Regions from separate parts of the Paenibacillus sp. FSL R5-0345 genome, predicted to be linked through region 2. Evidence: riboswitches for the same ligand, from Rfam matches in the RefSeq annotation. Region 2 holds a riboswitch; the other holds the start of a gene.
The links. A riboswitch is a leader RNA that binds a small molecule or an ion and turns the genes downstream of it on or off. The one in region 2 is predicted to bind glycine.

Region 1 (7,183 bases), 480 kb from region 2:
TTGCGTATGCGCACCTGAGGAATGTTAAAATCTATGTTGCAATGAATACCATCGTTTTTGAAAACGAAGTTGAAGAGATGAAAGAGCAGATACACGAATTAAATGAAATCGGTGTTGATGGCATTATCGTTCAGGACCTGACTGCTTTCGATTATATCGTTAAAAACTTTCTTGATATGGAAGCACATTGTTCAACTCAAATGGGAATAGACGATTTAGACGGAACTTTATTATTTAAAGAACTTGGTGCTAAAAGAGTTGTTCTGTCCCGTGAGGTTGAGATTGAAAAAGTAAAAGAGATCAAAAAAATAGCTGAAATACCTTTAGAAATTTTCGTTCACGGTGCTTTATGTGTATCTTATTCGGGAAACTGTCTAATGTCAGGATTAATCGGCTATCGATGCGCAAATCGCGGAAGATGTGTTGGTTCGTGCCGTAAGGAGTATGAACTAATGGACAAGACATCAGATACATCTTTAGGGAAAAACCATATTCTATCTACTAAGGACTTAAACACAATCGATTATATCAATGATTTAAAAGAAATCGATTCTTTAAAAATAGAAGGTCGAATGAAAGTGCCTACGTATGTTGCTAATGTTGTATCCAAATATCGCATGGCCTTAGATAATAAAATAACCGAAGAAGATAAAGAAAATTTGAAAAAAACATTCAATCGAACATTTACTAAAGGATATTTATTTCGCGAAGATAAGAGGAATATTACAAACATCTTAAGACCTAATAACTTTGGTTATGAAATTGGAACAATTAGCAAGATTGTTAAAGACATGTATGAAATAACACTTACACGTTCTTTAAATCAAAACGATACCATCCGAATAAGTCACAACAATGAAGATGTTAATTTAACTGTTGTAAAACTGTACGATAAAGATGGCGAATTAATCAACAAAGCAGATGATGTCTGCTATATCAAAATCAAAGAAAAGGTGTCTAAGGGAGATTTAGTATATAAAACGAAGGATTATTTCTATAGCAAAGAATTAGAATCATCACTGGAAAAAGAATTTAAGCGGTTTAACCTCGATATTAGAGTATATGCATGTCCAGATTCAAAGCTTTTCATAGATGCGGAGGGCTTAGGCTTTAATTATTCATATGAAAGCGAGGAAATACTAGGCGAAGCCATTAATAATCCAACAACAAAAGACCAGGTAATAAAGCAATTTTCAAGATTAAATGATACTATATTCGAACTTAATCATGTGGATTTTGAGGAATGCAATGCATTTATACCAGCTAAACTGTTAAATGCAGCAAGAAGAGATATTGTACTGGGCTTATATGACTTAAAGCTTAACAGCCAAAAGAAAAGAACCAAGGCTTTGAAAGCAAAAGAAAAAATAAGCTTTGCCTCTGAAAAACCATACCTTACGGCCTCTGTAACGACTAGGGAGCAGTACGATGCTTGCGTGAGCTGTGGAATTAAGGAAATCTATTTTAAAAACGTTGTTAGAAGAAATCAGAATGATTATAAGGAAAAAGAAGGGCAGCTGCTGATCGGAGGATATGGTGGAATTTATCACTACAGAGAAACTAATCCGTTTGTTACGGACTATTCTCTAAATGTTGTTAATGCAACTAGTTGCTATGAATTATATAAATTAGGTGCAAAACGAGTCACTTTATCTTATGAATTGAATAAGAGCCAAATTGAAGATTTAATGAATGCCTATTATGAAGAAAATGACGGCTATCCTGCACTGGAAATGATTGTATATGGTAAGGTTCCTTTGATGTTTACAAAATATTGTCCGATGAAAAAAATGAATCAATGCAGAATTTGCAAAACGAAGAGCTATGAGTTAAAAGATGAGCACGGAACGTTCCCTATAATTTCCCATAATGATTGTACAACGACTCTCCTTAATGGGAAGACGCTTAATCTTTTAGATGAGCTACAAAACATCAAAGGAATCGAGGCGCTCAGATTAAACTTCACAGTTGAATCAAAAGAGCAGGTTATGAAAGTCATTAATATGGCGTCAGGTAAATTAAATGGCTCAATGAATAATGCAATCTTTAATCAGGAAACAGAAACAAGAGGACATTTTAATAAAGAGATTTTGTAGGTAGTCAAAGGGATGGTTCTGGCGATATCATGGCGGGAGCGAATCCAACAGCGTCAGCGGTCAGATTATGTTGTACATAAATGCCGGGACGGCAGACTCTGCGATTGGGTATTCCACGTATAAAGTTTTGCATGTTGGTAATCGTGGAAATTATTTTTGTATTGCTGTCCAGTATATCACTGTCTTCCTTGCTAATCGTTCAGCTTAACATAAAAGAATAAGAAAGAGCCGCCCAGTACTGGGCGGCTCTGAAACTTGCCGCTTCAACCATCGCAGTGGAACGTGTCAGAAGTAAGGAAAAGTCTTTTTGAGAGACCGACCCTTTTCAGCAGAAATCCCTTTATCGTTGAATCTACATTGGTTAGTTGTAGAAATCTTAGGATCGAAGTAGACGATAGACTAGGTCCAAAATATCGAACTTCCAAGTTAAGAAGCTTAGGTACATTATCGACAGATCATTTCTAAATCTCCATTCTCCAGTACAAGTCTTTCAAAACTTCATTCGCCCTTCTCATAACTCTTTTTATATCCTCAAAATATTGAAACCACATAGACCACTTAACTTGCCGTCTTATTGACAAAATCAATCTCATTTCTGATCCCTTTATGGGCGTCATTCCACAGGCCCTTTGTCAGGCGAATGCGCAGCAGGCATGTGTTAGGGTCTTCGTCGTTATTGGCTTCGTTATACCAATCGGCGAATATTGTGCGCAGCTTTGTCATCATCTCAGCGTTTTTCTCGTCACATACCCAGCCCAGGTTTTCACCGATACCATCGGCCGTAAAGTTTTCGACGATGATACAAACGGCGACTTCGGGGTTTTGGGCGATCTGCTGCATCTTGCCTGAGGTTGCGTAGGTGACGGTGTAGAACGCGCCGTCCTCATAATAGGCGTCCACAATGCGGGCGGCGGGACGGCTTTTGCCATCGGGCCCTGGTTCCAGCGCGATAGTGGACAGAGAGATCAGGCCATCCTTATTACCCACTTGTTCTTCCAGGAGCTTCATGGCTTCGTCGTACTTGCTCATTATATTACCTCCTAAAGTATCATAAGGTATACAATGTTAAGCTTATCATTGTCAAATCTTAGTGCATGTGAGGAATAATACGATAAATATTAAATCGTTATCATAATCCTCTGTTCGACTTAGGTATGGTTTAACTGAAAAGAGCAAGAAATAAAAAAACACTAAGAATCAACTTAGTGTTTTTCGTTATACAAAGGAAAGCCTCAATTGTCCTCAAGGATCCAGTTGCTTAGCTCATTGTCAAAGGTTCGAGGTTCTTCAAACATCGGGTTGTGACCACTATGCTCAAAGATCACTTTTTTGACGTGCTTATAGGTTTTATTAACAGAATTCCAAAGTGAAACAGGCGCTACCAAATAATCATACCTGCCTAAACCGATAAATACTGGTTTGTTGAAGTTAGCGAGTGATTGTATAAGATTCAATTCTCCGAATGCTTCTCCCCACAGATAATCGATAATTGGCATATTCGTATATACATCTTCCCACATGTAAGCTGCGTCAAATGTATAATCATAAAAGCTTTGGGCTCCCATCCGAATACACATGTGAGCGAATCGCCGTTCAGGATCTTTCTGAATGTCACTTTCTAACAAAGAAATATCCTTCTCGAACTGTCTTTTTCTCTCCGGACTTGCTGTCTCATTAAAAAATGCAAAACTATGATGCTGTCTTTCCTCGCTATTTGTAGGTGCTGAATTCAATAAGGCAACTTTTTGGACATGGTAAGGATATTTTTTAGCATATTCCAAAGCCATGAAAGCATGTCCTGAATGCCCTAATAAGATGAAATTTGTTAAGTTAAGATCTTGCCTTGCCGTCTCTATATCACCTAGTACTTTCTCCAATCTATAATCTTCCGGTTGTAGAGTTCGGGGCGGCTTCACAAATCCTCTATGATCAAGGAAAATAAACTGAAATGTATCATATAAATCTTCTGAGAATAGTTGAGGATAATAAACACTGCTGCCTATCACCAAAATAGGTTTCCCAGTTCCTTTTACACAATAATTCAGTTCAAATCCATCGCTATTTAAAGTTTGGTACTTATTCATTTTCATAATCATCCTTTTTTCATTTTTATTTTACGCATCACTCCTTCCCTTCACGGATTCCATTACATTCTCCATAGAACGCTTTAACATTCCGATCACCTCAAATTTTGTGGCTTGCAATAAATATTATGGTAGCATACTTTTTATTATTGATCATTTCGTCATATCAAGGACGATTCGACCATTGATTTTGCCTTCTAACATCAGATCGTAGATCTCATTAATATCTTCTAATTTACGTGTCTCAATAATGGTTTTGATTTTTCCTTCTGCAGCGAATTGCAATGTTTCTTGCAAATCTTTGCGAGTGCCGACAATCGAACCGACTACCTTTGTACCGTTTAATACCGTATCAAAGATCGGAACATCCATGGATTCAGGGGGCAGCCCAACCATGACGCAGGTACCGCCGCGACGAATGGCCCGGTAGGCTTGGTCGAATGCTTTTTTTGCAACCGCCGTACAAACGACACCATGCACTCCGCCGATTTCTTTTTGAATCCAGACTGCCGCATCTTCTTTTAATGCGTTTACGGTTTTGTCTGCGCCAAGCTGTTTGGCAAGCTCCATCTTTTCATCTGAAGTGTCGATGGCCACTACATTCATTCCCATTACTTTTGCATATTGTACACCTAGATGACCCAATCCTCCGACGCCGAAAATGGCTACCCATTCACCTGGCTTTACACCTGATACTTTCAAAGCTTTATAGGTCGTAACGCCAGCGCAAAATAAAGGTGCCGCTTCGATGAAACTTAGATTATCAGGAACCTTCACTACATAATCGGCAGCTGCTACACAATATTCTGCATATCCGCCATTTACGGAATATCCGGAATTTTGCTGATCCAGACAAAGGGTCTCTCTTCCTGTGAGACAATATTCGCAATGACCGCAAGCAGAATACAGCCACGGAATTCCTACTCGGTCCCCTACCTTTAAGTGTGTAACTCCTTCACCTATTTCTTCAATAATCCCAACGCCTTCATGTCCGGGAATAAGAGGGAGTTTCGGTTTGACAGGCCAATCGCCATGAGCAGCATGCAAATCAGTATGACACACTCCGCACGCCTGAATGTGGACAAGAATTTCTTTGTGTCCGGGTTTTGGTTTAGGTACGTCTTGTAGTTCTAACTTTTCTTTAAATTGTTTTACTACAGCGGCTTTCATTAGCATACTCCTTTAGCTTTTTGTTTTTCAAAAAGTAGTATGTTCATGAGGCTTACTTTAAATTCTTGAGACTTTTATCACAGATTAACACTCACATCAGAAGTAATATGTTAGAATATCAGAACAGCTTTACTGCGTTACCGCTTTATCAACTTCATAATTCACGAGCTATGATGGCTAAGGATTACACTTTAGCTGGAGCAGCTTCTGGAGAGACTGCGGAATTTCCGCGGCGCCGAAGGGTTCACAATCTCAGGCAAAAGGACAGAAGAGTACGAATATATATTTGTCATGCTGATCGACATCAGTAGGCAAATATTATTTGATATTCTTACGATCTGGGAGATTGGATGACATCCAATCTCTCTTTTTTTATTCCAATTTATTGTACTCACAAGGGGGAACTAGGTATGGCACAACCAGAATTAAAGAGAGAGCTGGCTAATCGGCATGTTCAACTTATTGCTATTGGCGGCACCATCGGTACAGGATTATTCTTGGGATCAGGCAAGGCGATAGAGAAGGCAGGCCCATCCATTATGATCACGTATTTAATCGTGGGTATTGCTGTGTTTTTTGTGATGAGAGCACTGGGAGAGCTCCTATTATCTAAAGCGGGCTATCAATCGTTTACGGATATTGCTGAAGACTACCTTGGATCACGGGTCGCATTCATTACCGGTTGGACCTATTGGTTTTGCTGGATCATGACGGCTATGGCTGATGTCATCGCTGTTGGCGTATATGTACAATATTGGTTTGATATCCCGCAGTGGGTTCCTGCCATCGCCTGTCTAGTCGTGTTATTAGGACTTAATCTATTAACTGTAAAGAGCTTTGGGGAACTCGAATTTTGGTTTGCTTTAATTAAGGTAATTACGATTCTCGCCTTGATTGGTCTTGGGGTCATTTTACTGATCATAGGGTTTAAGACGGATGCAGGATCGGTTACGATACGGAATCTATGGGAGCATGGGGGCTTTTTTCCGAACGGCATATCAGGCTTCTTATTCTCTTTTCAAATGGTTGTATTTGCTTATGTCGGTGTGGAGTTGGTGGGTGTGTCAGCAGCGGAAACAGCGGATCCGGAGAAAAATATCCCGTCTGCAATTAATAAAATTCCTTTACGGATTCTATTTTTCTATGTCGGCGCGCTTTTCGTCCTGCTATGCATTAACCCTTGGACGGAGCTTAGTCCGGCAGAAAGTCCTTTTGTAAAAACCTTTACTTTAGTAGGGATTCCAATTGCCGCAGGGATTATTAATTTTGTTGTACTAACCTCAGCGGCTTCCGCTTGTAATAGTGGGATGTTCTCGACAAGCCGAATTCTCTATAATTTGAGTAGAAATAAGCAGGCATCACCTCATTTGGGCAAACTAAATAAAAACCATGTACCGGGTAACTCGTTATTCATTTCTACAATTGTCATATCTGTAGGAGCTCTTTTAAGTAAACTTATTCCGGAGCAGGCTTTTGGAATCGTGACAACGATTAGCGCCATTTGTTTTATATGGGTGTGGGGAATTGTGCTCATCTGCCATATTAAGTATAAGAAAACCCGGCCAGACTTACAGGCGAAATCCAAATTCAAAGCACCGTTCACACCGGCTATTAATTATATTGTCTTAACCTTGTTCGCTGGAATACTGATCATTATGCTGTTCGCTGGAGAGACACGCCCGGCTTTATTGTGTACTCCGATCTGGTTTATTTTATTATTCATCCTGTATTCGATTAGAGGTAAGAAGGGGAAAAGTAATTAAGCTAGTGTGAGGCAGACATTAAGTAGCGCTACTAGGGGATGCGGGGCTGAAACCAAAGCTAGTGAGCTGA
Region 2 (7,183 bases):
GTACAATTTTCAGGCTATACTTTATCCTTCTATTTCTCGCTTAAAAGTTCACCGTCCTTATATGGACGCTAAAGACGTTTATACTTGTAAAAAGGGGCCTTAATCACGACAGCCTTAAGCTGTTTGCCGCGGATCTCTACGTAAACCTCTGTGCCTATTTCACTATAAGCTGTATCAAGCAGAGCCAATCCCAAGTTACGCTTCAACGTTGGCGATTGTGTTCCGGTTGTGACCTCTCCGATTTTAACGCCGTCTGCATAGACGGGGTAATGGGAGCGCGGAATACCTCGATCAATCATTTCCAGGCCGACAAGGCGGCGGGGAAGACCGGCTTCTTTTTGCTGCACTAACGCATCACGACCGATGAAGTCTGCTTTGTCTAGTTTCACGAAGAACTGCAATCCTGCTTCAAGCGGCGTGATATCAGCTGACAGTTCTTGACCGTACAGCGGCAATTTCGCTTCAAAACGCAGGGTATCCCGTGCGCCCAGGCCAGCAGGTGTTAATCCATGAGGAGCACCCGCAGCAAGAAGCCCGTTCCATAATGCTCCTGCACCATCCAGCGAAGCGTAGATTTCGAAGCCATCTTCACCGGTATAACCTGTACGGGAGATCAATACTTCTACACCGCAGACGGTAGCGTGTTCGATGAAGTGGAAAGGCTTGAGGGCTGAGATAGGAGCATCAGTAACTTTCGCGAGTATAGTCTCTGCCAGCGGACCTTGCAAGGCAAGTAAAAGCGTCTCGTCGGAGACATTAGTGAGTGTGACTTCACCGAATTCAGAGGTCAGATGCTCCTGTAGCCACTGAAAGTCCTTATCGATGTTGGAGGCATTAACGACGAGCATATAACGACCCTCGCTTAGTCGATACACGAGTAAATCGTCTACAACTCCGCCGTTTGGATAACAGAGCAGCGTATATTGTGCCGCACCATCGGTGAGGCGGCTGACAGCGTTAGTCGTCATCTTTTGCAAAAAGGCTTCTGCACCGCTCCCGATCACCATGAATTCACCCATATGCGATACATCGAACAGTCCAGCCTGCTGGCGAACGGCTTCATGCTCCTTCACGATACCTGTAAATTGTACTGGCAGCTCCCAGCCGCCAAAATCAATGCATCTGGATTCCGCATAAGCGGAATAGAGCTCATAAAAAGGCGTTCTTTTCAAAGCATCCATGTCGTCACTCCCCTTGATCTGATTACATACGAAAAAAGGACAGGCAGAAGCAATCATGCATAAATGCACTAATCGCTTTCTGCTCTGTCCTTTGTACCTGAGAGTTACCCTGCGTAACTAACCTGCAAGTTTCCCCGTTGGTGACCTGACGCACCTTCGCCCTGCGTCTGATGCTCTCCAGAGATACGTCCGACAAAGGTCCTTTTGCCTGAGAGATTCACCCTGTTAGGGTTTACTCCTTCGGCGCCGTCTTCAAGTGAGACAGTCTCTCCCTATGCCATCATCCGCAACTGTATTTGTTTCAAATATAAGAAAGTATATGTTTCACATTATACATTATCCTTATATTTCTTCGAGAAACGGTTATCGTCTATAAAAAGACGACAACGTCGTTTCTTCTTGTATGTCTCCATTAAACGGGTATAGGAGGGCGCTGTCAACAAGAAAAAGTCAAAAAAACGACAAATTTATTTTACTGTTAGTAATATTGACATTATGCTCTGGGATCACTTAGGCTATAACTAAATTTAGAATTCCAATTTGGAAATGAGGCGGCTTGAAATGAGTGAAGTTTTAGATAACCTTCTTTACAGCGAAGAGCATGAGTGGGCACAGCAAGTGGAAGGACGCGTAGTACGTGTTGGGATTACGGATCATGCTCAGCATTTGTTAGGCGATATCGTATTTGTGGAATTTCCAGAAGTGGGCTCGGCCATTTCAGCCGGTGACAGCGTAGGTAGTATCGAATCCGTTAAGACTGTATCGGAATTGTATTCACCCGTCTCTGGGACGGTTACCAAGATTAATGACGGATTAGAAGCAAGTCCAGAGCTGATCAATGATAAGCCGTATGGCGAAGGTTGGATTTTTGAAATTGAAGTAGACGGAGAGTATGCCGATGCTGTAAAAGGTCTGCTTGATGCAGCCGGATACCGAGCATTGGTAGGAGAGTAATTAAGGTTTTTCACTGTATATTAATTTCATTGCGTGTGATTTTTGTAGCAGCAAGTTTCTGTGATTTGGGGACTTGCTGTTTGGTGTTTCTTATGGGAGCTTCGGATAACTTTGTGTTAGATCTTCGATTCTGTTGGAAATTGTGGAAATTTTCTTGGAATCAAATTTACTGATATGAAATGAGGGAAAACCTCCCTGATTTTAGACGTTTTTAGCGCGAAAATATGATTTTTAGGGAATTCCTCCTTAAAATTCTCGGTAAAACCACTATTTCCGACGAAAAAGAGTAATAATCGGGGAGGAATTCCCTAATTACGCGCCTGAATAAGATAATAAGTAAATAATTAGGGAGGTTTTCCGTATTTAGTGTGGCGGTTCTATTATGGTAGTGTTTTTAAGCAGTTTCTGAATTGTTATTATGCTGCAATTTTTAACGCTTAATTATCAATAATTGATTAGTTCTAAACTTACTCACCTTCTTGAAGCTGCCGCAGCACAATGATCTCTACACGGCGGTTCTTTTGCTTACCTGCTGCTGATATGTTTTCCGCTGTGGGCTGGGTATCAGCATAACCCGCGTATTGAAAATTGTCGGGATTCAACCCCTCATGATCTAAGAAAAAGCGCAGCACTGACAGCGCACGAGCACCTGATAGCTCCCAGTTGTCGTTGTAGTGCGAAGCCGAAGATACTGGCGTATTATCGGTATGTCCTTCAATGCTAATCTTTGCGCCGATGTCTTTGAATAAACCAGACAACTGCTGAAGGGCAGGATAGGCTGGAGATTTCAAATTAGCTTTACCCGCATCAAAGAGAAAACGGTCACTGAGGGTGATTTCTATCCCTTGTGGTTTGTCAGCAACAAATATTTGTTCTCCGAGATTATTTGCCTCGACATATTGGGTGATCACACCCATTAATTCAGCAAGCTTTGCCTCTTGTTCTCGAAATGCCAGCTCACGTGCCGAAGGTGCTTCGTTCTCCGTTTGTTCAGCAGATCCATCATTCGGTCTCGCAGTTGCAGCTGCGTTCCTACCATTCCCGTCCACACTGTTCTGTCTGCTCTCAGTTGTCTTCCCGGCATCTAAAATGCCATTCCCACCGTCAAGAACAGTGCTTCCAGACTTGAAGGTCTCGGATAACGAACCCGTCACAATATTATATTTGTCCGTGTCCAGGCTGCTCATCGCATACAATATAACGAAAAATATAAGCAAAAGTGTAATTAGATCAGCATAAGTAATCATCCAGCGGTCGCGGCTTTCCCGAGTCTCTACACGCCGCTTTCGCCGGTCTCTTTGTCTCATAGAAGACCTCTAGTTTCTGCGCGGTCATTCGTGTCCGTGTCTGAGATGAATGAGTTTAGTTTTTTACGAACGAGCAAGGGGTGATCTCCGTTCTGCAAAGAAAGAATGCCGACAAGCAGCATTTCCATACTATGTAACTCACTTTGACTGCGGGATTTAATTTTGGAAGCGATGGGTAAAAATATTAAATTAGCGATAGCGACACCGTACAGTGTTGCGGTAAATGCAACTGCGATAGAAGTGCCCAGATTTGAAGGGTCTGTAAGGTTGCCTAGCACACGAATGAGACCCATCACCGTCCCGATAATTCCCATTGTAGGAGCATACCCACCAGCGGCTTCAAAAATTTTGGCGTAGCTCTCATGCTTCAATTCCTTAGCGTCCATTTCCAGTTCAAGAATTTGCCTAACCTGTTCAGGGTCAGTGCCGTCGACAATCAGAAGTAGACCTTCGCGTGTAAAAGGATCTGGATGTATTTCTGCTTGTTTTTCTAACATTAACACACCGCCGCGACGCGCCACGGTTGCCATTGAAATGAGTTCTTCTGCTTTTTCTAAATCACGATCAGGGTTGCTGCCGAAGGCCATGCGCAGTGCTGTTGGGATGGAGCGTAGCTTAGATGCCGGGAAACTGATCATAACGGCGGCAATTGTACCTCCGAAGACAATCAAAGCTGCATTAAGCTGCAGCAGACCTGAGAGGCTTCCGCCTTCCCAGAGATAGCCGCCGATTAACGCAGCCAGTCCAGCCAATAGGCCGATTATTGAGGTGATATCCATGCTTTAAGCTCCTAACATTTCTATGTATTATGGTTTGCATCGATTTCATCAACACTGTATAATGAACGGGAACACATATTCTTATCTTCCATATTTTTTGATTATAAGGAAGTATAAGTTTCACGTTATACTTTAACCCTTATAATTCTCGCACAAACGCTTAACGTCTTTTAGAGACGCCAAAGGCGGTTTAGCTTGCCATCGTATGGAGAGAGAACATTCAGACAACAATTATAATATATTAATCTAGTTTAGACGATAGAGGGGAGACGGGCAAATGAGTGATATTGTCGTCAGTACAAAGACTTTTGAATTGGAGTCCGAGTATACACCCCAGGGCGATCAGCCTCATGCCATAGAGGAATTACTACAAGGCATCCGGCAGGGCAAGAAGCACCAGACGCTGCTGGGCGCGACGGGTACAGGTAAGACGTTTACCGTTGCACAAGTCATTTCCAAATTAAACCGCCCAACGCTAGTTATTGCGCACAACAAGACTTTGGCTGCCCAACTGGCGAGTGAGTTTAAGGAGTTTTTTCCGCATAATTCGGTAGACTATTTCGTCAGCTACTACGACTATTACCAACCAGAGGCGTATATTCCCTCCTCCGATACTTATATCGAGAAAGACTCCAGTATTAATGAAGAGATTGATAAATTGCGCCACTCCGCAACGAGCTCCTTGTTCGAACGGCGTGACGTTATTATTGTGGCGAGTGTGTCTTGTATTTACGGCCTCGGTTCGCCGATGGAATACGGAAGCTTGCTTTTGTCATTGCGGGTAGGGATGGAGAAGCCTCGAAATGAGATTTTGAGCAGACTAGTGGATATCCAGTACCAGCGTAATGATATCAATTTTGTACGCGGAACCTTCCGTGTACGTGGTGATGTGGTTGAGATTTTCCCGGCATCTCAGGGTGAGCATGCCATTCGGGTCGAATTGTTCGGTGATGAAATTGAGCGAATCACTGAGATTGATGTGCTGACGGGTGAACTGATCGGGGAACGCGATCATGTCGCTATTTTTCCGGCGTCTCACTTTGTTACCAAGGAAGAAACGATGCGAGTGGCACTGGTCAACATTGAGAAGGAGTTGGAAGATCGCTTAACAGTCCTTCGTGACGCAGGTAAACTTCTGGAAGCTCAACGTCTGGAGCAGCGAACACGTTATGATATTGAGATGATGAAGGAAGTGGGCTTCTGTTCGGGGATTGAGAACTATTCCGGACCGCTGACCTTCCGTGAACCTGGGGCAACTCCGTATACATTAATGGATTATTTTCCGGATGATATGCTGATCATTATTGATGAGTCCCATGTAACGCTTCCGCAGATTCGGGCGATGTATAACGGTGACCGTGCGCGTAAGACGGTGCTGGTAGAGCATGGTTTCCGTTTGCCATCTGCGCTGGATAACCGTCCACTTCAATTCGAAGAATTCGAAGAAAAGGTGAAGCAAATTATATACGTCTCTGCGACTCCTGGACCCTATGAAATGGAACACTGTGATACTATGGTGCAGCAGATTATCCGGCCAACGGGTCTTTTAGATCCAATCATTGAGGTTCGTCCTACAGAGGGGCAGATCGATGATTTGATCAGTGAAATTCGCGAACGGGTGGAACGGGATGAACGTGTACTCGTCACCACGTTGACGAAGAAGATGTCGGAGGATCTGACGGATTACTTTAAGGAAATAGGAATTAAGGTTCGTTACATGCACTCTGATATCAAAACGCTGGAGCGGATGGCGATCTTACGTGATCTTCGTCTCGGTACATTCCATGTTTTAGTAGGGATTAACCTGCTAAGAGAAGGTCTTGACCTACCAGAAGTATCATTGGTTGCCATACTCGATGCTGATAAAGAGGGCTTCCTTCGTTCCGAACGCTCGCTGATTCAGACGATTGGTCGTGCGGCCCGGAACTCCGAGGGTCGTGTAATCATGTACGGTGATCGAATCACTGATTCGATGGAGAAAGCGATGAGCGAAACATCGCGTCGTCGCGCCATCCAGATCGCCCATAATGAGAAACACGGTATTACCCCAACCACCATTAATAAAAAGGTGCGTGACATCATTGAGGCAACCAAGGTTGCCGAGTCTAAAGCGGATTACCTTACGGGTGTTGGTGGCAAGATGAATAAGAAAGAGAAACAAAGTCTGATTCAGCGTCTGGAAGCTGAGATGAAGGACGCAGCGAAGAACCTGCAATTCGAACGCGCAGCAGAGCTGCGTGACGCATTGCTGGAGCTTCGGGCCGAGTAACAAACGATAAACGCATCACTGATATTTAAAATATGTAATGAACGGTGCTGTCCAGGCCGTTCTTTTTGAATAAATAGATGGACGCGCATCCCAGTGCCCTGTGTAGTTAGCGCATCCCGCAGGGACAGCGTTCCACAGCGCTTCTGGCACTTACGCGCATCCCGTAGGGACAGCGTTCCGCAACGTTATAGCAGTTGCGGTAATCTCGCACTTTCCGCTCTTAGCTAGTGTGCGCCTAACGTCCAAGCGGTCCTCTAGGGATAAGCGATCTGAACGCCGTAGTCACTAAGTCCCGTCCCCCCAACCTCCTTCACCAAAAAATGCGGGTGTCCAGAGGGTGCAACCCTTGGGGTCCTCCCTTGGAAGGGAGGGTTTGGGAGGGATCGAAAACGCTTTTGATAAAGCTTTGATATTAGATTCATTAAGGAGAGGTTCCGTTGGCGAACGATAATATTGTAATTAAAGGCGCGAGGGCGCACAATCTCAAAAACATCGATGTGACGATTCCACGTGACCGTTTCGTCGTGCTGACGGGACTGAGCGGATCAGGTAAGTCGTCGCTTGCATTTGATACCATTTATGCAGAAGGACAACGGCGTTATGTTGAATCTTTGTCCGCTTATGCTCGTCAGTTCCTGGGTCAAATGGAGAAACCGGATGTGGATTCCATAGACGGATTGTCCCCGGCGATCT

Region 1: it holds a riboswitch for glycine, as region 2 does, so the genes downstream of both, R50345_RS29540 (amino acid permease) here and gcvT (glycine cleavage system aminomethyltransferase GcvT) in region 2, are expected to answer to the same signal.

The regions. Positions count from the first base shown of each region.
Region 1 is NZ_CP009281.1:6,694,239-6,701,421, reverse strand. It holds gene R50345_RS29560 (U32 family peptidase) at 1-2,096, shown strand, start outside; gene R50345_RS29555 (pyridoxamine 5'-phosphate oxidase family protein) at 2,655-3,125, opposite strand; gene R50345_RS29550 (alpha/beta fold hydrolase) at 3,329-4,180, opposite strand; gene adhP (alcohol dehydrogenase AdhP) at 4,334-5,350, opposite strand; glycine riboswitch at 5,548-5,628, shown strand; gene R50345_RS29540 (amino acid permease) at 5,761-7,113, shown strand.
Region 2 is NZ_CP009281.1:6,210,538-6,217,720, reverse strand. It holds gene gcvT (glycine cleavage system aminomethyltransferase GcvT) at 69-1,181, opposite strand; glycine riboswitch at 1,368-1,465, opposite strand; gene gcvH (glycine cleavage system protein GcvH) at 1,743-2,135, shown strand; gene R50345_RS27525 (flagellar motor protein MotB) at 2,603-3,442, opposite strand; gene R50345_RS27520 (flagellar motor protein) at 3,439-4,221, opposite strand; gene uvrB (excinuclease ABC subunit UvrB) at 4,499-6,490, shown strand; gene uvrA (excinuclease ABC subunit UvrA) at 6,928-7,183, shown strand, end outside.